Regions from separate parts of the Fructilactobacillus sp. YLN 2507 genome, predicted to be linked through region 2. Evidence: predicted binding sites of a transcription regulator. Region 2 holds the regulator's gene; each other region holds the start of a gene.
What was found. The regulator LexA, encoded in region 2, represses DNA repair genes until DNA is damaged. The targets are predictions, from matches to a motif close to CNAACANNTGTTNG.
Positions count from the first base shown of each region.

Region 1: the regulator LexA is predicted to act here: its motif matches at 6,049-6,062, upstream of AC0GLY_RS05740 (AbiH family protein).
Region 3: the regulator LexA is predicted to act here: its motif matches at 4,878-4,891, upstream of AC0GLY_RS00645 (Y-family DNA polymerase).

Region 1 covers NZ_CM184303.1:1,100,423-1,108,338, reverse strand. Annotated here, with positions in the region: gene AC0GLY_RS05780 (threonine/serine exporter family protein) at 24-800, shown strand; gene AC0GLY_RS05775 (threonine/serine exporter family protein) at 810-1,271, shown strand; gene AC0GLY_RS05770 (hypothetical protein) at 1,338-1,478, shown strand; gene AC0GLY_RS05765 (helix-turn-helix domain-containing protein) at 1,709-1,885, shown strand; gene AC0GLY_RS05760 (DUF1659 domain-containing protein) at 1,963-2,166, shown strand; gene AC0GLY_RS05755 (DUF2922 domain-containing protein) at 2,181-2,414, shown strand; gene AC0GLY_RS05750 (hypothetical protein) at 2,514-2,639, shown strand; gene AC0GLY_RS05745 (hypothetical protein) at 2,688-4,568, opposite strand; gene AC0GLY_RS05740 (AbiH family protein) at 4,706-6,010, opposite strand; gene AC0GLY_RS05735 (Eco57I restriction-modification methylase domain-containing protein) at 6,163-7,916, shown strand, end outside.
Region 2 covers NZ_CM184303.1:572,239-580,154, reverse strand. Annotated here, with positions in the region: gene tsf (translation elongation factor Ts) at 148-1,005, opposite strand; gene rpsB (30S ribosomal protein S2) at 1,089-1,829, opposite strand; gene AC0GLY_RS03075 (GIY-YIG nuclease family protein) at 1,983-2,264, opposite strand; gene AC0GLY_RS03070 (tRNA1(Val) (adenine(37)-N6)-methyltransferase) at 2,254-3,009, opposite strand; gene AC0GLY_RS03065 (lysophospholipid acyltransferase family protein) at 3,084-3,713, shown strand; gene AC0GLY_RS03060 (YneF family protein) at 3,727-3,945, opposite strand; gene AC0GLY_RS03055 (DUF896 domain-containing protein) at 3,971-4,222, opposite strand; gene lexA (transcriptional repressor LexA) at 4,370-5,005, shown strand; gene AC0GLY_RS03045 (hypothetical protein) at 5,039-5,266, shown strand; gene AC0GLY_RS03040 (phosphatidylglycerophosphatase A family protein) at 5,321-5,821, opposite strand; gene AC0GLY_RS03035 (hypothetical protein) at 5,824-6,447, opposite strand; gene AC0GLY_RS03030 (CPBP family intramembrane glutamic endopeptidase) at 6,456-7,151, opposite strand; gene AC0GLY_RS03025 (deoxynucleoside kinase) at 7,500-7,916, shown strand, end outside.
Region 3 covers NZ_CM184303.1:147,226-155,141, forward strand. Annotated here, with positions in the region: gene AC0GLY_RS00635 (bacterial Ig-like domain-containing protein) at 1-2,793, shown strand, start outside; gene xylB (xylulokinase) at 2,949-4,448, shown strand; gene AC0GLY_RS00645 (Y-family DNA polymerase) at 4,934-6,235, shown strand; gene AC0GLY_RS00650 (acetyl-CoA carboxylase) at 6,228-6,548, shown strand; gene AC0GLY_RS00655 (hypothetical protein) at 6,541-6,909, shown strand; gene AC0GLY_RS00660 (cadmium resistance transporter) at 6,936-7,526, opposite strand; gene AC0GLY_RS00665 (AEC family transporter) at 7,901-7,916, shown strand, end outside.

The sequences.
Region 1 (7,916 bases), 530 kb from region 2:
ACATGAAGAAAGTGGGTGGCCAAATGACAGAGCAAACACAACCGAAAAAAACCAAAGAATATAAGAATAAAGTGGTTCAAACGTGTCTTTTAGCTGGGACCATTTTAATTGAAAATGGTTCGGAACTGAACCGGGTCTCTGATACCATTAAACGAATTGCAGAAAATGCTGGGTTAAATGACTTAAATGCCTACGTTACGATTACAGGAATTATGATTTCTGCTAATGATGAAGCGGGAGCTCAAATTAAAGAAATTGAGAAACGAACTTTTAATTTACGGCGAATTGCAATGGTAAATCGGTTATCACGGGATTACGCGCAAGGTAAAATTTCACTTAACCGATTTTATAATTTATTGAATAAGGTGAATCGGATTGGACTATATTATCCATATTGGATGATGTTACTTGCAGCTGCTTTAATTTCTGGCTGTATTTCTGTCGTTTTCAATAATGATATTCACGATTTCTTTATTACTTGTTTAGTTGGGATGCTGGGATGGATGATTTTTACCATCTTTTCCAGGCGTGTCCAAGCTAGTTTTATTAGTGAATTTATTGCCGCCGCTTCAATTGGGGCAATGGCAATTTTTTCTGTGCACATTGGGCTAGGACAAAGTGTTGATAATATCATTATTGGATCCGTAATGCCCTTAGTTCCAGGAGTACAAATTACGAACTCGTTTCGGGATTTAATTTCTGGAAACTTAATTAGTGGACCAGCTCGAGGAATTGAAGCCTTGATGTGCGCCTGTGCTATAGGCTTTGGAGTGGCATTCTCCTTGATTTGGTTAAGGTAGGTGAAGTAAATGATGCATTTATTAATTATTATTGTCGGTGTGTATGTGGCAACCCTTGGTTTTGCGATTTTAATTAATGTCTCACCAAAGTATCTGAATGATGGGGCATTAGTCGGCGTGGCAGCTTATTTAGTGTATTTAGCTTATGATACCTATGTTGGTGGCTATGTCGGCGGAAATGTCTTAGGAGCCTTTACGATTGGAATTCTTGGGATGGTGGCAGCCCGTCGAAAAAAAGCCCCAGTAATTATCTTTAACATTCCAGCTTTGGTTCCACTAGTTCCGGGAGGACAGGCGTACCAAGTTATGAAAAACATTGCAATGAATAAACCACGGGTGGCGTTTGGTTTCTTAATGCAGGTTTTAATGATTGCTGGATCTTTAGCAATGGGATTCTTACTTGCAGAATTAGTGATTCAATTGTTTAACTATGCGATGCGGAGTTTGAAACGAAAACAGGACACAGTTTAAGCAAAACTAAATAATAGAATTATACGTATCTCTTGTCAGAAACTATTAAACAGGAGATTTTTTTATTTGGAAACTAAAAGCGATTATCAAACGGCCTTTGACTTTATGTTAGAAGGTGACCACGAAGTCGTGGTGTTTGGCGTGTTGAAGCGTTTAAATGTCAGACCGTGGCATGAACATTACCAAGACTTGGTGCAAGAAGGATGACTTGAATTTGTGGCTGCTTATCAAAATTATCCCGAGCAACGCGACAATGAAAAACAAATGTTGAGCTATATTTACCAATCTGTCAAGTGGCGGTTGTTAGATAAGCTAAGGCGTGCAAACCGTCTTAATACGCCGATTTTGCGGGGGGGGGGGGGGTAGAACCACTAACCAACTTAGCCTTTGATGATGAAGCGTTAGCGGATGTCGAAACCAATCTAATTTTTAATAACATGTTAGCAGTCTTAAATGAAAAAGAACAATTATTAATGCGGGGGCTCTATCTGGAAGGAAAAACGATGACACAGTTAGCGGAAGAGCTAAAAGTCTCACGAAAAACACTCTACGGGTGGCGCAAGCAAATTAAAACTAAAATAAAACCAATTTGGGGTAACACATTTGGTGGCTAATTCGTTACTAGTATATGTAAGGGTTGGCCAACTGATTACAAACTATAATGTTACTGACAAAGAGGAGAAAAAAGAATATGAAAAAGAACTGGTTAAAGACGACAGCAACCTTCACCATGATTGGGGAAGCACATTTAAAGGGACGGAAAGTCAATTACGCAAACTTAGTTGATAGCGTGTCCGATGACCAACTGGCTCAATTCGGGGCAATCTTGACAGACTTATCAGGCGAAGCAGTCGAAAAAATTGTTGTTACTAATGCCAGCGTCATTGCTGAATAAAAGGAGACTATGATATGAAAATTTTAGAATTTGTTTTTAAATCAGAAGAACATAAAGTCCGCACCATGAAATTCAACTATGCGAACCAAGACTTAAACGAAACGAGTGCCAAAGCTTTGATGGAACGCATTTCAGCTTTGGGTATGTTTCAAAAAGATGGCGTTAAACTTTACGCCACTCCAGTGAGTGCTCGTTACCTGGATAACAAAAACTATCCCATTTTTGATGATAGTAAGAAAGCTGCCTAGTTCTAGGTAAACGAAAAGGTCGATATCTGCGGATGTCGTCCTTTTTTGCGTTGAATTATAAAATTAATTAGTATAGTTTGATATTAAAAGGAGAATGTGATGAACAAATCTGATGAAAAACGAATGATAGAAACCATTCATGTATTAAAGAATGGGCAATTACAGGAAACGTTAGAACGAAGTGTTGATGAAGAATTTGTAGATGTTATTGGCGGGATTGATTAGGGAAAATTAGGTAATAAAAAATAAAGTTGATATCTTTGGATATCGATTTTATTTTTTATTACTTTTTTCTTCTAAAATATTTCTTTGTTTTAAATCATCGTTAAATTTAACAATTAATAAATTTATCATCATTAAAGTGAAATTATAATCACTTTTTCTTTGCTTAGAAACATTTGGATCATCACTACCATGCATATATTTGTTTCTAAGTCCGAGCCCATCAGAAAACTTATTTGAAAAAATGAATTCAAAAAAATCAGCTTCAGCTGGAGATAATAATTTATTTATATAGTTAGCCTTGTTTTCACTAACTAATTTGTCAATGAAATTCCTTCCTTTTTGATTAAAACTATATTTAGATATTGTTGCATAATCATGATTTTGAATAAGAATGGGTAATAAATTTGGATTAATTATTTTTACTTTTTTATTTTCTACCATCAAAATTTTTTTACTAATAAAATAATCGATTGCATTTTTATCTAATCTATCTAATTTACTATATTTTACTGAATCATTTTTTAGACATTCCAAAAAACTGTTATCATTTTTTGTTCCATAGAAAAAGTCGTTATACAGAAAATTTTGAAATTTCAATAGCAATGGATCATTTAAATTAATGTACTTATCTGGCAGAACACTTTCTAATTCATTAAATCTTGGAGTTTCAGAAACCAAATTTAACAGTTTTCTGTTAAATTTATTATTTTTAGCGTATTTGTCAATAAATTTGAGAAGTCTGTGGAATGAAGAAAATAAATCACAAATGCGATATTCATCATGATTTTCAGGAAAAATAATTGTTATATCATTAATACCATATTCTTGATTTAGGTAATCATTTAAATACCAATTTAAATTTTTTTCTAATGAAAAATCATTTTTTGAAATGTATTCCAAAAATGATTCAAATATAGAATTATAAATCGGTATAGAATGTACTAATTTAAAAGAAGGATTATACATGTTTATATCATCTGAGCTTTTTATATTTTTTATCAGATCTACGAATCCTATTTTAATTAGGTTTAAATATGGGAAAATAATCAGTCCATATGAGGACATATATCTTAATTCTGTTTTTATAGAGTTGATTAATGACAATTTAGAACTTATAGACTTATCTAATCTATTTTTATTTACATAGATAGTATTATTTCCATTATTATCAGGAATATCAACAAATGGATATGAATCTTCAAGAGCATTTGAAAGTAATTTTAATGATATTTTTTCTTCTATTTTTTTAAGGGATAACTTTGACATTAGTTCATCATTTTTTTCAATTGCTAATAATTTATTTTCATCATTAGAAATTTTAGATAGTTTAATTAAATCTAAATAGCTACAACAATCTAAATCCGCTTTTTTAATATAATCACGAATCATATCATTTTTTTCCTTTAAGGTTAAAAAATCGATGTTTTCTTTTGGAATTTTTTCATTATTAATAAATAATCCTATATTTCTTGAATCTTGTTTTACTATTTTTTTTAATAATGACTTACTATCATTTACAATTTTATTTTTAGTTAGAGGAAAACGAATATTTTTTGATGTACAGACAGATAATAAAGAATTAACGTCTTCTTTAGAATAAATACTTTCTTTAGAAAATCTAAATTTCTCAATCATATTCCAAAATTCATTTTGATAAATAAATTCTAATTTATCATTACTAATTTCATTACAAAGGCTTTCAATTGATGTGTTTTGAAAGTATTTTTTTACTGTAATATTTATTAATCTTATATTTTTCGTATCACGATTTTGTTCTCTTACTAACCAGGAACTGATGGCTTTTAGCTCAAAAATATCATTAATTGATAAATTTTCACTCGATATTCTTTCTTTTAAAAATGATAGTCTCTTTAATAAATATTCTTTATCATAATAAAAATTTTTAGCTGGAAATTTAACTCTGTACATAGTATTTTCCCCTTAAATATTTTGCTATTAGGCAATTACATTATTAATTTTAAAAACAAAATTTCAACAATAATAAATCTTCAGAAATTAAGCAAGGAATTGTCAATAAATTAATTTTTGATTGTGTAGATTTATTATTAAGAATAAATTTTAGGTATTTCTTTTAAATGTAGTCTATTTTCTAGCAATAATTTTGGAAGAATATTTCCCCCATGAGTATTATTTAAAGTATTGCCATAATTAAATATAAGATTATTTATAGAATTCATTTGATTAGATTTAATCTTTTTATTTTCTTCTTCGTTATTCCCATATGGTGTATAGCAAAATACTAGGTTTATGTCTTTATTATATAAATCATAATAGTCAAAAATAGCATTAAAATAAGAATTGTCAGCAGCAGCTAATGAATGACCGTAAAAATAAATATTTTTAATGTTTTTATCTAAGATTTTTTCAGATTTAATAACACTTTCTTCCATAATCCTAGATGCCTTTGTAAATCTATAATAGGGTTCATTAGGTAAAACATTAGACGAGTCAAATCCAATAATTATAGGCTTTTTATCTGATGAATTTATAGAGCCGTGTATATGATTTATTTTACTTACATAATCGCTTTTAAAATTATCATAATTAAAATTTAATAAGTTAAATTTTTTATTGTTAACATCTTCTAAAATATAATTAATTAAATAATCTCTACTTTTATCTGAATTTACAATGTAATGGTATATTTTGTCAGTATTTTTATTTTCTTTTATATAATTGGATACATCTAAATTTGTAATTAAATAATTTGAAAAATTTTTTTCGAATTTATTTAATTCTGAAAGCAAATATTCATAATATTTCTCAGTATTTACAATTTTATTTTGATTAAGTATGAATTTATAAACTAATAATTGTAAATAGAAGTTTTTTTCAATAATTTTACTTTTTTCATTAATGTTATTTGAAATACTATCTACAATTTCAATTTGATCGAGAAATTTAATTTGTTTTAATATATCATTATAATTATTTGCTGGATTTTTAATTTTTAATATCTTATCAAAATTATGTTCACCCTTAAAGAAGTCAAATAATAATGTTTCAATATCTGCCCAATTAGTTGTTGAATATTTTATATGTTTTTTTGTAATCATATACATATCCCAAAAAGATAAAGAATTAAAACTAAAATTATTAGTATTTGTGCCAAGAATCAATGATATAAAATTATTATTAATCCATTTAAAAGATTTATTTGAATTATAATTTCTTAAAATATTTTCTACATTCTCTAAAAATTCTTCAAATTTTGCTTTATCTTGTTGGAAATCATTTTTTTTATAGTTTTTAATATATGAGTCAAATGATGTTGGTAATTTTCTGGATAAATCAAAACCATTGCCAATTATTAATAAATTTTCAACTTTACCATTACTATTTAATACCATATTAATTAAAATCCTTCTTTAAATATTTTTTTATTAACGGAACGTACGTTCTGTTAATATACTATCACAGCAACATATAATAACCAATTTTATAATGCACTTAATTATATTTGCTATAATTAAGTAAAGACTAAATTTTAGAAGGTATAGACATGAGCAATTTTGATTTTTTAAACGAAGATTGGGATACTAAAGAATATTATGATCCAGCTGTTGAAAGTGAACGCTTATACACTGAACAACATTATGGGGCCACTGCTGTTAATATTAGAAAGATACTAGAAAATCTTACTAAAAGAATTTTAGATTTTAATTATTACGAGGTTAAAGAACGTGCCAGTTTTGACAGCAATTTACATACAATTAAAGACAAACGACTTGTACCAACTGATATTTTAGATAAATTATATAGTCTTAAACGTTTTGGAAATGAAAGTGCACATAGTTTTGATTCAATAAGTCAAAATGGTGCATTAGAAGCCTTGGAAAAATTACAAATTGTTTTAGTTTGGTTTACAAAAAGCTATACCGATATAGAACCCCATACAAAATTTGAAAAGCCAAAATTCCAAACAACGTTTCAATCTATGCAAAAGTTTGAAAAAAAGCTTATTTATGTTCAAACTGCTGATAATTCAAAAAATGAATATCCAATTTATAAAGGATTGGAAAAAGTTGGAGATGCATCGGTTCCAGCAGATGCAATGGAAATAAATACAAAACCCAATAGTGAAGATTTGAGAAATGCTGCTGATAAAAGAATTAATCAGTATATGAAAACTGCTGGGGTCAAACATAATTTACAATGGGCTGAATTAGCATGGGATAAAAATCGAGGTAAGTTTTTTACTGACCATGAAGTTCATGAGGTGTTAGAAAGATCTCATATTGAAAAAGATGTGATTACTGATGGTAATGAATGGTTTAGAACAGATTTAGACACTGTTAAGAGGGCAATTAAAGCTGTTAAAGAAGGAAAAACGTCACTTGATTTAACTGATGAAGGGCAAGGTATTGAAATAAAATTGCGTCCAGAGCAAAAAGAAGCGATTAGTAAAACAAAGCGAGTTTTTGCAAAGAAGAAAAATGATCGAATGCTTTGGAATGCAAAAATGCGTTTTGGGAAAACAATTTCTGCTTTGCAATTAGTTAAAGAAGAGAAATTTGAAAAAGTTTTAATTATGACCCATCGTCCAATAGTTTCGGATAGTTGGTATTCTGATTTTAAGAAAAATAAAATGTCAGAAGCTGGATATAAGTATGGTTCCAAAAAAGAAGGGGAGAAAAATGTTCAAACCTTAATTGATTCTAAAAATCCATTTATTTACTTTGCTAGCATTCAAGATCTACGTGGATCTGAAGAAATTGGTGGAAAAGCTGGAGATAAAAACGAAGAGATATTTGACACTAATTGGGATTTGATTATTGTTGACGAGGCTCATGAGGGAACTCAAACAGACTTAGCTCAAAGAGTAATTAAAGCTGTAAAAAAAGAAAATACTAGGTTACTTGAATTATCTGGAACTCCATTTAATATAGCCGATAATTATACAGAAGAAGATACCTTTACCTGGGATTATGTAATGGAACAAGAAGCGAAATTAAAATTTGCTTTGGATCATCCAGATAAAGTTAATCCATATGAGGGTCTTCCAAGTATTTCAATGTATACTTTTGAAATGAACGCTAAAGATAAATATAAAAATATTGATAATTCTTTTAACTTTAAAGAATTTTTTAGAGTTGATGATAAAGGTAAATTTATACATGCGGTAGAAGTTAATCAGTTTTTAAATAATATTACTCACACTAGTAAATCAACCAAATATCCATTTTCGACAGAAAAATTTAGAAATGAACTTAGACATACTCTTTGGCTTCTTCCTAGTGTGGCTTCAGCTAAAGC
Region 2 (7,916 bases):
CTATGGCCCATTGAATAAGTCTTAATGACAAATTCAAATAGATAAAAAAAGCGATCGAACTCATTCAGAATTCAATCGCTTTTAGTAAACCTCATTTATTCAAATCATCATTTCCATTTGATAAAGAGCTTTTCAAAGCTACCAGAACTAGTCTGTAGCTTCTGTAGCTTCTTCGATACCTTCACCAACTTGATATCTGACAAAGGCTTCAACTTTTCCACCTTTAGATGCAACATATTGACCTACAGTTTGGTCAGGATCTTTAACAAATGGTTGGTCAACTAAACAAATTTCAGCAAGGAATTTGTGTACACGACCAGCAACCATCTTTTCAACGATATTAGCTGGCTTACCTTCAGCAAGAGCTTCTTTAGTAAGCATGTCTTTTTCATGTTGTAAACGTTCAGCTGAAATATCATCTTTTGATAAGAATTCAGGGTTAGTAGCAGCAATGTGCATTGCAACATCTTTAGCAACGTCCTTGTCTGCACCAGAAATCTTAACTAAAACGCCAATTTCACCGCCATTATGCAAGTAGGCACCAAAATTTTCATCATCGTTTTTATTCATTACTGCAAAGCGACGAAGAGAAACCTTTTCACCTGTAATTTGGCTAGTGTGGATAATAGTGTCTTCAACAGAACCATCTTCACCTAAGTGTAATTTAAGGGCAGCTTCAACATCATTTGGTTGTTCAAGAGCAATTAAATCACCAACTTCATCAACTAAGTTTTTGAAGTCATCATTAGCGGCAACGAAATCTGTTTCTGAATTAATTTCAATAATGGCAGCTTTGTTATCATGAACCGAAACTTTAGTTAATCCATTGGCAGCAGTGTTACCACTCTTCTTTTGAGCTTTAGCAACCCCTTTTTCTCTAAGGATTTCCATTGCTTTCTTTTCATCACCATCAGCTTCAACCAAAGCTTTTTTAGCATCCATCATTCCAGCGCTGGTCTTTTCACGTAAATCTTTAACTTGTTGTGCAGTAATTTTAGCCATAATCTAGGAACTCCCTTTATTTTTTTATTTAAAAAGCTGACTCTACTAGGCCGAATAGGTCTAAATAGCGTCAGCCTGACAATTAATTATTTATCTTCTGTTTCAGTTGTTTCTTCCACGAAAGTTTCTTCGTTAACGTCATCTTCCCCTTGGCGACCTTCAATAACTGCATCAGCCATAGTTGAAGTGATTAGTCTAATAGCACGAATTGCATCATCATTTGATGGAATAACATAATCAATACCATCTGGATCAGTATTAGTATCAACCATTGCAATAACTGGAATGTTTAATTTTTGAGCTTCTTTAAGAGCAATTTCCTCTTTATGAGGGTCAACAATAAACATTACATTAGGAATCTTAGGCATATCTTCAATACCGCCTAAGAATCTTTCAAGTTTAGCAGTTTGCTTAGTTAATAAAGCAACTTCTTTTTTAGGTAATCGATCGAAAGTACCATCAGTAGCCATCTTTTTAAGATCTTTTAAATACTTAATCCGTTTTTGAATGGTATTCCAGTTAGTAAGTGTTCCACCTAACCAACGATGGTTAACGTAGAATTGACCAGCACGTTTTGCTTCTTCTTCAATGGCATCTTGTGCTTGTTTCTTAGTTCCTACAAAAAGAACTACAGCATCGTCTGCAGCTTCACTCTTCATAAAGTTGTAAGCAGAACCTAATAACTTAACAGTTTTTTGTAAGTCAATAATGTAAATACCATTACGTTCAGTAAAAATGTATTTAGCCATTTTAGGATTCCAACGACGAGTTTGGTGACCAAAATGTACACCAGCTTCTAATAATTGTTTCATTGATACAACAGCCATAATAAGCCTCCAAAATTTAGTTTTTCCTCTCTGGAATTATGCATGGAACTCAAAGAGCACTACTATGCAAAACCATCCAGATGCGTATTGGTAAATTAACACCGATATTAATTATACAAAATATTTAACTTAATTTCAAATATAATTTCAAAATTAATTAATCCAAAGAATTGGGTCAACTCCATGATTAATTAAATATTGTTCTTTTGCAAAACGCGTTTGATGTTTAAATGCGTATTCGGCCTTTAATGCATCACTTTTGTTATCAAAATCTTCATAATATAATAGTCGAACTGGAGCATGACTTTTTGTATACTTAGCTCCCTTTCCACTTTGATGCTGATACAGACGATGTTCAACATTATCAGTAAATCCACCATAAAATGATCCATCACCACAAACTAAAACATATAGATAATATTTTTTACTTGCCATAAAGTAACTCACTAACTAAATCATTATAAGTATTGTCGTCATTATAAACAACGACTGGGGGATCAATTTTCAATCCACTTAATTTTCCATCCTTAATTGCAGAAATCAAAATCATATTAGCATCACGTCCAGACTTTGGATAAACGAATTGAATTTCTTTAGGTGCCAAACGGTGCTTTTGCATCTCATTCAAAATATCTAGTAAACGTTCAGGGCGATGAACTAGATAAAGTCTACCATTATTTTTCAAAAGTTCACTAGCAGTCTTTATTACCATTGCCAAATTTGTTTTGATTTCATGTCGAGCAATTGCTAAATATGGATTAGGATTCTTTCGACTTTGCTTTTCATTCGCAAAATAAGGTGGATTAACCGTTACCGTATCAAACGATTCTTTTTTTAAATGTGCTAAGCTGTCCTTTAAGTCAAAATTAAAAACTGAAATTTGATCATCTAAATTATTTAAAGCGACACTTCTAGCTGCCATGTCACTCAATCTTGATTGAATTTCAATTTCAATAATTTTACCCTTGGTTTTCTTACTAATAAATAATCCTACTGCTCCATTTCCAGCACAAAGATCTACAATTCTAGTTTTTTGTCCTTGCTTAACTTTTGCAAAGTTAGCCAACATCACTGCATCTAATGAAAAAGAAAAAACTTCGGCATTTTGAATAATTTTAATATCATTACTATATAATTGATCAATCCGCTCACCAGCTTTTAATTCAATTGGTTGATTCATCGTTTTTCACCCTTTTACATTTCGTTATAATGCTATAATATCAATTGTACAACTCAAAAAGGAGGATGAGAAGATTGTTTTATTCATTTATCTTTTCATTAGCTAAAGGACTTATTCGTCTTGCCAATGGAAAAATTGATGTGATGAATCGAGATCGTATTCCAAAGGGAAATTACATTCTCGTTGCACCACATCGTACGTGGTTTGATATGATTTATTTTGCAGTAGTCTTATTGCCTAAGCAATTATATTTCATTGCTAAAAAAGAATTATTTAAAAACCCAATTATGGGGTGGTTTCTTACTAAATTAAATGTTGAACCAGTTGATCGTAACAATCCTGGAATATCAGTAATTAAGCGCCCAATCAAGATCCTTCGTAAAACTAATTTATCAGTAGTAATTTTTCCTTCTGGAACGCGACATTCTACTAAACTAAAAGGCGGCGCTGCCATGATTGCTAAAATGTCCGGTGTTCCAATTTTACCCGTTGTTTATCAAGGTCCATTGACTTTAAAAGAATTATTCAGTCGCCACAAAGCCCATATTAATTTTGGTAATCCAATTTTCGTAGATAAAAATCTCAAACTAAATAATCAAAATCAGGCCTTAGTTGAAAAACAAATGAGTGATGCTTTTAAAACTTTAGACGCAGAAATCAATCCAAATTACGTATATATTGATGAATCAAAAAAACGTCACTAATTAGTGACGTTTTTTATTTTGCATTTCGTTTCATTGAATTCATCATTTGGTTCAATTTCTTCTTAGAAGGCTTTTGACCCATTTGAAGCATCATTCCCTTTAATTGCTCTTCGTTAATTGGGGGATTCTCTTTTAAATATTTTTCCATGTATTTACGAGCACCAAAAAAGCCAAGTGCTAGCCCAGCAGCAAGTGCGACTAAGATTAATCCGATCCACATCCAAGTTGCCATAAGTTAATTCTCCTTTGTTATTATTTTAATCATCTCTAAGATCTTTTTTACGCTGAACTTCTTTGACTTCATCTGGCGTAACTTCTTTTCCATCTTTATCGTAAACTTGAGTCATTTCAATTTGACTTCTAAAGTTGGATTTAAAACGCTTTAGATATTGTTTACGTAAACGATTTTGTTCTTCTTTTTCTTCATCAGACAAGTCTTGCAATTTAGCTTTTTTTGCTAATTCGTTAATCCTTGGGATGATTTTTTTAAGTTCTGGATCTTCAGCCATGTCAACAACTCCTTAGATTTAATTATCTCTATAATAGCATGAAATTTTACAGAAACAAAGTTTTCAGATGCGAACTAGTGTTTGCAAACCACATAAAATATGTTAATCTTAACATACTATGTAATAATCATTTTTAGAGGTGTAATGATGTCAATAAATGCAAATACAAAACAAAAGGATATTCTACGTTTTATTTATAATAATGTCCGAGAACATGGTTATCCCCCCACTGTAAGAGAAATTGGAAAAGAGGTTGGACTTTCATCAACTTCAACAGTCCATGGACATTTATCTCGTTTAGAAAAAAAGGGGTATATAAGTAAAGACCCCACTAAACCACGTGCCTTGGAAGTTACCTCTGATGGAATCGAATTTTTAGGCCTAACTCCTGAAATTCATAGCAAGGAAATTCCACTGTTAGGAGTTGTTGCAGCTGGTGAACCAATTTTAGCCGTCCAAGAAGCCACCGATTATTTCCCAGTACCCGAAAACTTAGCTCAAAATGCTGATTCACTTTTTATGCTAACCATCAGTGGAACTAGTATGATTAAAATTGGAATTTTAGACGGAGATCAAGTCATTGTTCGCCGCCAGCAAAATGCTGAAAATGGTGAAATTGTGATTGCTATGAATGATGAAGGTGAAGCAACTTGTAAACGATTTTTTAAAGAAAGCGATCATTTTCGACTTCAGCCAGAAAATGATTCAATGGCTCCAATCATTTTAAAAAATTGTACAATTTTAGGTAAAGTTGTCGGTTTATATCGTTCTGATGTAAACTAAATAAGATTAAATAATAATTTAGGAGTAATAAACATGAAAACTAAAGCATATGAAACATATACCCTTCAAGAGTTTGATAAAGCAATTCCATATAAAGTTGGCGATTTAGTAGAAGTTGTTTTTGTTAGTCAAACCGGACTTGGTGATAATGAGTCAAACTGGTTAAAAGTAATCCGAAAAAACGTTGGTAAGGCAGAATTACTAGACGATGAATTTGAATTTGGTCCTAAATGTGTCAAGGCAGTGAAACCTGCAAATTAATCATAAAAAAAATTCTCTCCGTTTTTATTATAAAAACGGAGAGAATTTTTTATACTATGAATTTTCGTGAGCAATTTTAGCAGAAGCAGCCCCTGCAACTGAGGCCACAATATCATCAATAAAAGTAGTAACTCGATCAGTTCTTTGATCAAGAGTTCTTACAATCCCTTGTTTATTCGTATCTAAACCACAGTAATTAGTAATTCCAATCGTTCCATAAATATTGGCAATTCCCAATGCTAATGTTTCGTCCACTCCAAAAACTCCTAAATCATGTTCCACAATACTCTGAAGTGGCTCATTAAGCTTGTGTTCTGACGCTAATCGGTCAATTTCTAAACCAACTAAAGCATTATTTAAAACTTCACGTTTGTGTAAAACATCAATCACAATCTTATCAACATATTCCATACTAGGAATCTTTATATATTTCTTTTGTAAATTGTAAACAACCTTTGAAATATCCCTAACTGTCACATCATTTTCATTTAATGCTCTAACTACAGCATCATACGCTTGTGTATCAGGATATTTGTAATCTCTTCTATCGACCATTTCTATTCTCCTTCTTCTGGCATAATTGTAATGTCATATTGATTTGGATAATTATCTGCTGTAATTATCATACTCATTGATTGCTGTTTTTCCAAATGCTTTTTAACAATTTCTGAAACAAATTCAGCTCCAGCAAAATCCTCTTTGAAGTCATCATATGTTGAAAAATAATCAATTTCAAGAAATATATCAATTTCATTCCCTGACGATTCCAAACCATCAATCCGGACTAATTTACTTTTTTCTAATTCATCAATCACTGGTAAAGCAAATTCACTGTAAAAATTAGTAGCCACTTGTAAGTTATTTTTAACGCTTATAGCTTCTTTATCCATTGAACTAATCTTTTCAAACTCAGCTTCATCAAGCTTTGGCAAATTATTGATCAAATATTGCTTATCACGATTCTGCAAAGCATTTTTTAAATCAATACTAATTTGATTTTCATCACCATTATTTAAAACACTAACTAATTGGTCAATTGTAGTAACATCATAATCATTTTTCAATTGGTTTAAATTAGTAATTCTTTTTAAATAATTTTTCTTTTCCAAATTAATTTCATTTTTAACCTTTGCTAATCGATTTTTTAAATTATTATAGTAATTAAACTCTGAAATGTTCATTTATTTTCCTATCCTACCAATACTCCGATAATCATTAACGTTGTTGCAATTAAATTGTTCGAAAAATGAAGTGCAATTGAAACTTCAATTTTATCTTGCTTTAAGTAAACATAGGCAAGAATCATTCCTAAGGACATGTAAATTAAAAAGCTAATAGGATTACTACTAACATGACCAATCGAAAATAATATTCCACTAGCTATCATGGGAATTAATGGTTTAAACTTTGGGAAAAATCCTTTGATAAGATAGCCACGGAATACCAATTCTTCTAAAACTGGTGAACAAAAAGTCATAGTAAAGCTCATTAAAATTAAAACAATTGGATTACTCTTTACCAAAGACAAAATAATGTCATTATTTTCTGTCCCGCTTTGTTTATAAATTAGAATGTTCAAAGTAGACAACCCGATTTCTACCAAATAAAAAAATAGCAAAGCCTTTATAATTAACTTCCAATCCGATTTATTCAATCCATGCTTAGTTTGGATATAGACGCTTCGATAAGCCTTTAAAGCTAACCAAATTGCTAAACCAAAACCAAACAAATACAAGAAACTAATAAGGCTTAGTTTAAAAATCGAAATTTGCTTAGCACTTGCTAAATACTGAATTGGTAATTGAACAATTAACACCACAAAAAATAACCCTAACAAAATTAAGGTTCGCTTTAAATAAGTTAAAATACTAATTTTTTTGCTCATGATCTTTCCTCTCTTGTTCTTTTCGATCCTTTAAACGATCATGATGCTGAATCAAAATTGTAACAATTGGAGTAATTATAATTCTCGCTAAAATCACACAAAATATAAAAATTAGCATTATTTTTATATTTTGTGAATTAGCTTGTTTAAAAAAAAGATATACAATCCATAAGATCACCGTTAGAAAGGTGATCCACATAAAATACCAAAAATTTTTCAAATGTTTCTCCTACGCTTTTTTCTTATATATTAGAATATCATATCCCGATTAGGATTTGATAATTATTTCGAACTATTTTTGAATAATGATATACTTAAAACAGATATTAATAAAAAAAGGAGTTTTGTATGGTGATAATTACTGCTGGAATGATTGGGGTAGGAAAGACTACTTTAACGGAGAAAATTTCGAATCACCTAGGGACAAAACCTTTCTATGAACCCGTTGGTGATAATCCAGTTTTGCCGCTTTATTATAAGAATCCCAAGCAATACGGTTTTCTATTGCAAATTTATTTTTTAAATAAGCGATTTTCGATGATTAAAAAAGCATTGAAAGATGATAATAACATTCTTGACCGTTCAATTTATGAGGATGCATTATTTACAAGAGAAAATAACAAAGAAGGAAATATTTCAGATGTAGAACTTGAAGTTTATCTCAAGTTACTTGATAACATGATGGATGAATTAAAACAGTTACCAAAAAAGAAACCAGATCTATTGGTATATGCATATGCTGATTTTGATACGATTTTAGATCGG
Region 3 (7,916 bases), 430 kb from region 2:
CCTGTTAGTTCATATAATTTGACGCTTGTTTTTGCTATGCAAGTAGAAGACCCTAAAACTGAATTACCAGAATTTGATGGCGATATTTTATATTATGGGTATACTGACGGTGTAAAGAATCAAACTGAAACGACAGTTAAATTACCTAATTACTATGTTTTTCAACCGGAAGGTATTAATAAAACAACACCATGGTTTATAGGTGGAGATCAAACAATTTATCAAGATAATCAAGGTAATGTCACTTATGTTCCTATGACAGGTGTTTCTGCCTTTGATGGAACTACTGGTAACTTAACTAATAAAGTTACCATTACTAATTTAGGTGGATATCCAGCTGATGGAGTTAATCCAGCATCTGGCACTTATACTATTTCTTATAGCGTAACTAATGATCAAGGTATAACTTCAACATTTAGCCGAACTATTACAGTCAAATCTAGTGAAGCTAGTATAAACGGTAATGATGTTACAATTTATGCTGGTGATGCAATGCCATCAGCTTCAGATTTTGGAGCATCAGCTACAGCTGATGATGGTAGTGCTGTTCCAGCAGATCAAATTTCAATTGATACTTCTCAAGTAAATCCTAATGTTGCAGGAAATTATCCAGTAACAATTTCAGCCGATAATGGTGAAGTTACGAAGGAAGTTACTGTTCATGTATTAGCAGATCAAGCTAAGGTCACTGCACATGACGTAACCATTTACACAGGTGAAACTGTTCCAACTGATGCTAGCGCTTATGGTGCAACTGCAGTTGGCAAAGATGGAATTACTTCAGTAGGTATTAAATCAGTTGATACTTCTCAAGTAAATAATCAAGCAGCCGGGACTTATCCAGTAACTATTACTGATGATGACGGTGTTTTAACTCAAGTAAGTGTAATTGTCTTAGCAGATCAAGCCAAAGTTACTGCACATGATGTAACAATCCACACTGGTGATGCAGTCCCAACTGATCCAAGCGCCTACGGTGCCTCAGCAGTTGGTAAGGATGGTAAGACTTCAGTAGTCATTGCTTCAGTAGATACAAGCAAGGTCGATAACCAAACGGTCGGTACTTACCCAGTCGTAATTACAGATGCAGATGGGGTATCAACTACAGTAAATGTTGAAGTAGTTGCTAACCAAGCAAGCATTAGTGGCCAAGATGTCACTATCTATGCCGGGGAAGCAGTTCCAGCAGCCAGTGCCTTTGAAGCTTCAGCAACAGATGAAGATGGCAAAGCCATTGCAGTAACGGTTGATACTAGTAAAGTAAACAACCAAGTAGCTGGAACATACCCAGTAACAATTACAGCAGCAGATGGACAAACTAAAGAAGTAAGTGTAATTGTCTTAGCAGATCAAGCCAAAGTTACTGCACATGATGTAACAATCCACACTGGTGATGCAGTCCCAACTGATCCAAGCGCCTACGGTGCCTCAGCAGTTGGTAAGGATGGTAAGACTTCAGTAGCCATTGCTTCAGTAGATACAAGCAAGGTCGATAACCAAACAGTCGGTACTTACCCAGTCGTAATTACAGATGCAGATGGGGTATCAACTACAGTAAATGTTGAAGTAGTTGCTAACCAAGCAAGCATTAGTGGCCAAGATGTCACTATCTATGCCGGGGAAGCAGTTCCAGCAGCCAGTGCCTTTGAAGCTTCAGCAACAGATGAAGATGGCAAAGCCATTGCAGTAACGGTTGATACTAGTAAAGTAAACAACCAAGTAGCTGGAACATACCCAGTAACAATTACAGCAGCAGATGGACAAACTAAAGAAGTAAGTGTAATTGTCTTAGCAGATCAAGCCAAAGTTACTGCACATGATGTAACAATCCGCACTGGTGATGCAGTCCCAACTGATCCAAGCGCCTACGGTGCCTCAGCAGTTGGTAAGGATGGTAAGACTTCAGTAGCCATTGCTTCAGTAGATACAAGCAAGGTTGATAACCAACATATTGGTACTTACCCAGTTGTAATTACAGATGCAGCTGGAGTATCAACCACAGTAAATGTCGAAGTAGTCGCTAACCAAGCAAGCATTAGTGGCCAAGATGTCACTATCTATGCCGGTGAAGCAGTTCCAGCAGCCAGTGCCTTTGAAGCTTCAGCAACTGATGAGGATGGTAAAGCAATTGCTGTTACCATTGATACTAGTAAAGTAAAGCCTGATATTGTTGGCACCTACCCAGTAACAATTACAGCAGCAGATGGACAAACTAAAGAAGTAAGTGTAATTGTCTTAGCTGATCAAGCTAAAGTCACTGCACATGGTGTTACAATCCATACTGGTGATGCAGTCCCAACTGATCCAAGCGCCTACGGTGCAACCGCAGTTAGCAAAAATGGTAAAACTTCAGTAGCCATTACTTCAGTAGCCACAAGCAAGGTTGATAACCAAAAAGTTGGTACTTACCCAGTTGTAATTACAGATGCAGATGGAGTATCAACTACAGTAAGTGTTGAGGTAAAAGTTTCAGCTGTTACACCAAGTACAACGACGACTACACCAGCACAACCAAGTGCCCCAGTTGAATCAGTTACAAGTGTTCCAGTTAAACAGACTGACTCTACTACAACAGATCACTTAGAATCTAATGTTTCAACTGTAAATCCAGTTGCTAAAGAAACTCAAACGGTTTCAGTTTCTGAAACACCAGCCGAAACTAAGACTACTAAGCAAACCGGTTTACCAAAGACGGGACAAGATGCTACAGCTAGTTTGATGAGTATCATTGGTGTCATTTTACTTTCAATCTTTGGATTCTTCGGATTAGGTAAATTTAAGAAGAAAAATTAATAATTAGTTTATGTTTTTGGAAAAGAATGTTATTGGTGATTTATCAGTAATATTCTTTTTTAAAACTTCTATTAAAGTAAGCGTTAATTAAGGTTCTTTAAATTTTATCAACTATAATTGAAGTAAATGATGATGTTTTGAAAGGGGAAGATGATATGACAGAATGTGTATTAGGAGTTGATTTAGGTACAAGTGCAGTTAAAGTTTCGGCAGTTGATCGAGAAGGTAACGTAATTGCTCAAGAGTCATTTGATTATCCACTTAGCCATCCTAAATCAGGATATAGTGAACAAAATCCTAATGATTGGGTAATGTCAACGACAGTTGCAATTGTACGTTTAATTTTGGATGATAAGATTCAAGCTAGTGATATCAAAGGAATTAGTTATTCTGGTCAAATGCATGGATTAGTTTTACTAGATCAACAACATGATGTGATTCGACCTGCCATCTTATGGAACGATACTCGTACTACCAAACAACGTAATGAGATTGACAAACAAATGGGTGATGATTTTGTTAAAATTACTGGCAATCGTCCGTTGGAAGGATTTACTTTACCTAAGATATTATGGATTAAAGAAAATGAGCCAGAAAGTTGGGAAAAAACAGCTGTTATTTTAACGCCCAAAGACTATGTCCGTTATCGGATGACAGGAAAACTAGGAATTGATTATTCCGATGCGACCGGAACCACTTTATTAGATATTCATACTAACCAGTGGAGCAAACAAATTTGTGAGAAATTTGATATTCCGATGAACATCTTACCTCCATTGATTAAGTCAACAACCGATGTAGGGCCAATTACGAAGGAATATGCTGAATTTTCTGGCTTGAAAACAAGCACCCAAGTTTTTGGTGGCGGAGCTGACAATGCTTGTGGAGCTTTAGGTGCTGGAATTTTATCTCCTAAGGTAGTTCTTTCTAGTATTGGGACTTCTGGGGTAATTTTAAAATACGAAGATCGACCAGTTGATGAGTATCATGGTCGAGTTCAAATGGAAGATCACGTGGTTCCTGGGGCATACTATTCAATGGGGGTTACTTTGGCAGCTGGTTATTCGCTTAGTTGGTTTAAAGATACCTTCTGTCAAGATATTCCCTTTGAAAAAGTAATTAGTGGAGCGGCTAGTTCTACAATTGGAGCAAATGGATTACTATTTTCTCCATATATTGTGGGAGAGCGAGCTCCTTATGCAGATGCTGATATTCGCGGAAGTTTTTTGGGAATTGATGCAACCCAAGATCTAAATGATTTTGCCCGAGCAGTTATTGAAGGGGTTACCTTTAGTTTTAGAGATATTTTAAATATCTATCGGGAACAAAGTGCTGATTTTGATGAAATCGTTTCAATCGGTGGAGGATCTAAGAGCGATTTGTGGCTCCAAATTCAAGCTGATATTTTTAATACTCCCGTTAAAAAGTTGGCGAATGAACAAGGACCTGGTATGGGAGCAGCAATGATTGCAGCAGTTGGCTTAGGTTGGTATTCAGACTTTAAAGCTTGTGCAGAAAAATTTGTTCATGTTGCTGAGGTGCATAATCCAATTCCAGCAAACGTTGCAAAATATGATCAATTATATGCGATTTACCAGCAAGTCTATCCACAAACTGTTGAAATTAGTCATGAATTACAAAAATTTAAAAAATAAGTATTGTTAAAGACATTCCATAATGGATGTCTTTTTCATTTGTTATTTAAGCAAACCAGAACATGTGTTCGCGTTTGTGCTATAATTTAAATTAGCTAATTTATTGATCAGTGAGTAAATTAGCAAGTCGTGAAGAGCTGGTAACTCTGGCGGCGGTAGGAGTTTTGTTTTATGTCTTCTTTTGATTATTTAGTTACTACGCTAGTAGTTGCTATCATTACTTATTTGTTAAATCATAAGTAAAAAAAGAGCGATCAGATTGGCTATCTGAGCGCTCTTTTTATTTAGCTGTCCTAAAATGGTTAGTAATAGGAGCAAATGTAAAATGTCTTCTTTTGACTGTTTAAATTATATCACACAATTATAAAGTTCAAATTAATTAACTATCACTTTTCAACTAAGATATTATAATTATATTTTCGAAAAATTAGAACGTATGTTCGTATCTGTGATATAATTACTTTGTAATTAAAGGAGATGCGATGATGTTTTTTGATAGAGAGCCCAAGGGGGTATTTTTCTTAATCGATAATAAGTCTTTTTATGCTAGTTGTGAAGCAGTTCAACGTGGTTTTAATCCTTTGAAAGTACCATTGGTAGTAATGAGCGAGGCTGAAAATACCAATGGCGGATTAATTTTAGCAACATCCCCTGAGGCAAAAAAGCTTTATCATCTAAAGGCCAATGTCTCGCGACAAAGAGATTTGCCCACTGACCCTAGATTACAAGTGGTACCACCTAGAATGAATCTTTACATAAAGAAAAATCTTGAAATTAATCAATTGTTTAGTAAATTTACTCCTGAAGAATTAATTTGGCCTTATTCAATTGATGAAAGTATCTTAGAAATGACAAAGTCTTGGCACTTGTTTGGGAATTCAGTTAGATCAGTTGCAAAATTAATTCAAAAAACAGTTAGAAAGGAGCTTGGACTATATACAACGGTTGGCATTGGTGACAATCCAGTTCAAGCTAAGTTAGCATTAGATATTTATGCTAAACATAATCCTGATTTAATTGGAGAAATTCACTATCAAGATGTTCCAACAAAGATTTGGTCGATTCAAGATTTAACCCAAGTCTGGGGAATTGGTAAACGGACCGCGAAGCATTTAAATCGGTTAGGTATCTATAATATGAATGATTTAGCACATGCGAACCCCTATCTTATGAAACAAGAAATGGGCATCATTGGGACACAAATTTTTGCAACTGCCTGGGGAGTTGATCGCTCTAAACTTACTGAAAAACCAGCAATTAAATCTAAAAGCTTAGGCAATTCTCAGGTTTTACCTCGTGATTATCAAAGTCAGTCTGAAATTGAAAATGTAATTAAAGAAATTGGTGAGCAAGTAGCATCTAGGGTTCGCAGTCACCATCAATTAACTAGTTGTCTTTCTTTAAGTCTTGGGTTTTCTTTCCATGTTAGTGAAGAACTTGGAAAAGCTGGGTTTCATCAGAGTATGTCAATTGATAAAACTGATGATAATCAAGCAATTGTTAGTCAGCTTTTATACTTATTTAGAAAACATTGGAAAGGTCAATCAATTAGAAATATTGCGGTCTATTGCAGTAACTTAACCACTAACACCGGACGGTCACTAGATTTATTTACGAAAGTCGATAAGCAAATCAAGACTGATAAATTAAACCAAACTATTGATGAAATTCATCATAAGTATGGCTTTTCTAAATTAATTTTTGCGAATAGTTTAGGTAAAGGTGGAACGGCACTTGAAAGAGCCAAATTGGTGGGTGGACATAATGGAGGAAATAGTTATGAATAGCGACTTGAAAATTATAATGGAACGGATTGATGAATTATTTAAAAGAATTTCTAAAACCCATTATTGGATTGAAATCGCTAATGATCCTTATGACCAAACTTATAATTTTTTCTTTAATAGTCAGCGATCCCGACAGCGTTTAAAGTCAATCCCTTTACATTCAGTTAAGACTTATAATTTGGAATATTTAGAAGCTCTAATTGTTGCTTTTAAATTAAAAAATCAATTAACCATCAAATTTGTTGGATTTTATGGACTTAAGTGGCCAAATTCACAAAAAATAATTCAAAGAAAGCGTGATTTACTTGAGTAAATATCATTTTAGCCAAAAAGTAGTTGATCAGTTTTTTGAACACGATTATCAAGATCGTGGAATGACGAAATGGCAAGGATTCTATTTATCCGATCATACCGTAGCAATCAAGCAGCAAAAATATAAAATAAAGCAAATTCCAAAAGAGAAACAACCACAACCAATCTCATTAATTAAGCAGCGACTATGTTATGCGTTTAAAAATAACTATGCGGTTATTATTCAGCTGAATGAACTAAATTTAGAACGCAAGCCTATAGAGGTAAGTAACCAAATTAAAGATCTAAATGATGATGTAGTTAAGCTATTTAAAAAGACTCCCATTGCCTTAGAAGAAATTCGCAACGTTAGTTTAGCTTAAATAAAGAAGGCTATTAGACCTACGAATTATTTAATAAAATGGGAAATCGTACCACATTGAACTAGCACAGAAATTCCTAAGTACAGATAAATGGTTCCAGTTAAATACTTACTATAACGATTTAAAAATTGCTCAAGTCGTTTGTCTTTACTAATTATTACAGCTAAACCAAAGAAAATGATTGCCATAGTTAGCATGACACAAAAAGCAACGATAAGTTCAAAAGTTGATTTACGGATGAAAATTGGAATGTAGACGGCAATGTTATCAGCACCACAGGCTGCTACAGTAATAATTACGGTATGTACAATTAATTTAAAGCGTGATTTGTTATCAGTTTCTTCCATTGAATTGTCGTTACTTTTACTAAAAAAATTTTTGCATGAAAAGTAGAGAGGAAAGAGGCCTAGGAAACCAAGCATCCAAGTTTCTGGTACAGCTCGAAGTAAGACAGCAATTGCCATGGGAGTAAGAGTAAGAATGATCGTTCCAATCATATCTCCAATTAAAATGGGGCTCTTGAAACGATGCGCATGGATTAGTAAGACTAAGACTAAAATATAATCCATGTTAGTTGAAATATAAGATACAATTGAATTTATAATAATTTCTAACATATTGATTCCTTAAATGAAAAGTTTAGTATTCATTATACTATATTAACCTGATTAATAAGGATGCCCTTTTCGGCAGGATATTTTAAATTATAAGAACTCGCTTATGGACTTAATTATATTTATTATGAAAATATTCCTTCTATAATATATTAAATCTTAACTAAAAAATTGGAAGGATAGATGATTGGAATGGATATAGTACAATTGAGCAATCAAATTGGTTTAATGTTTTGTTTAATGGCGGTGGGCGTGTTAATTAATAAATTACACTTTATGTCGGCTGGTACTTCAAATGACATGACCAACATTTTACTTTATATTGTGTCACCATGTTTAATTATCCAAGCATTTGAACAAAAATATTTTAGTGGACGATGCACGAATTACTAG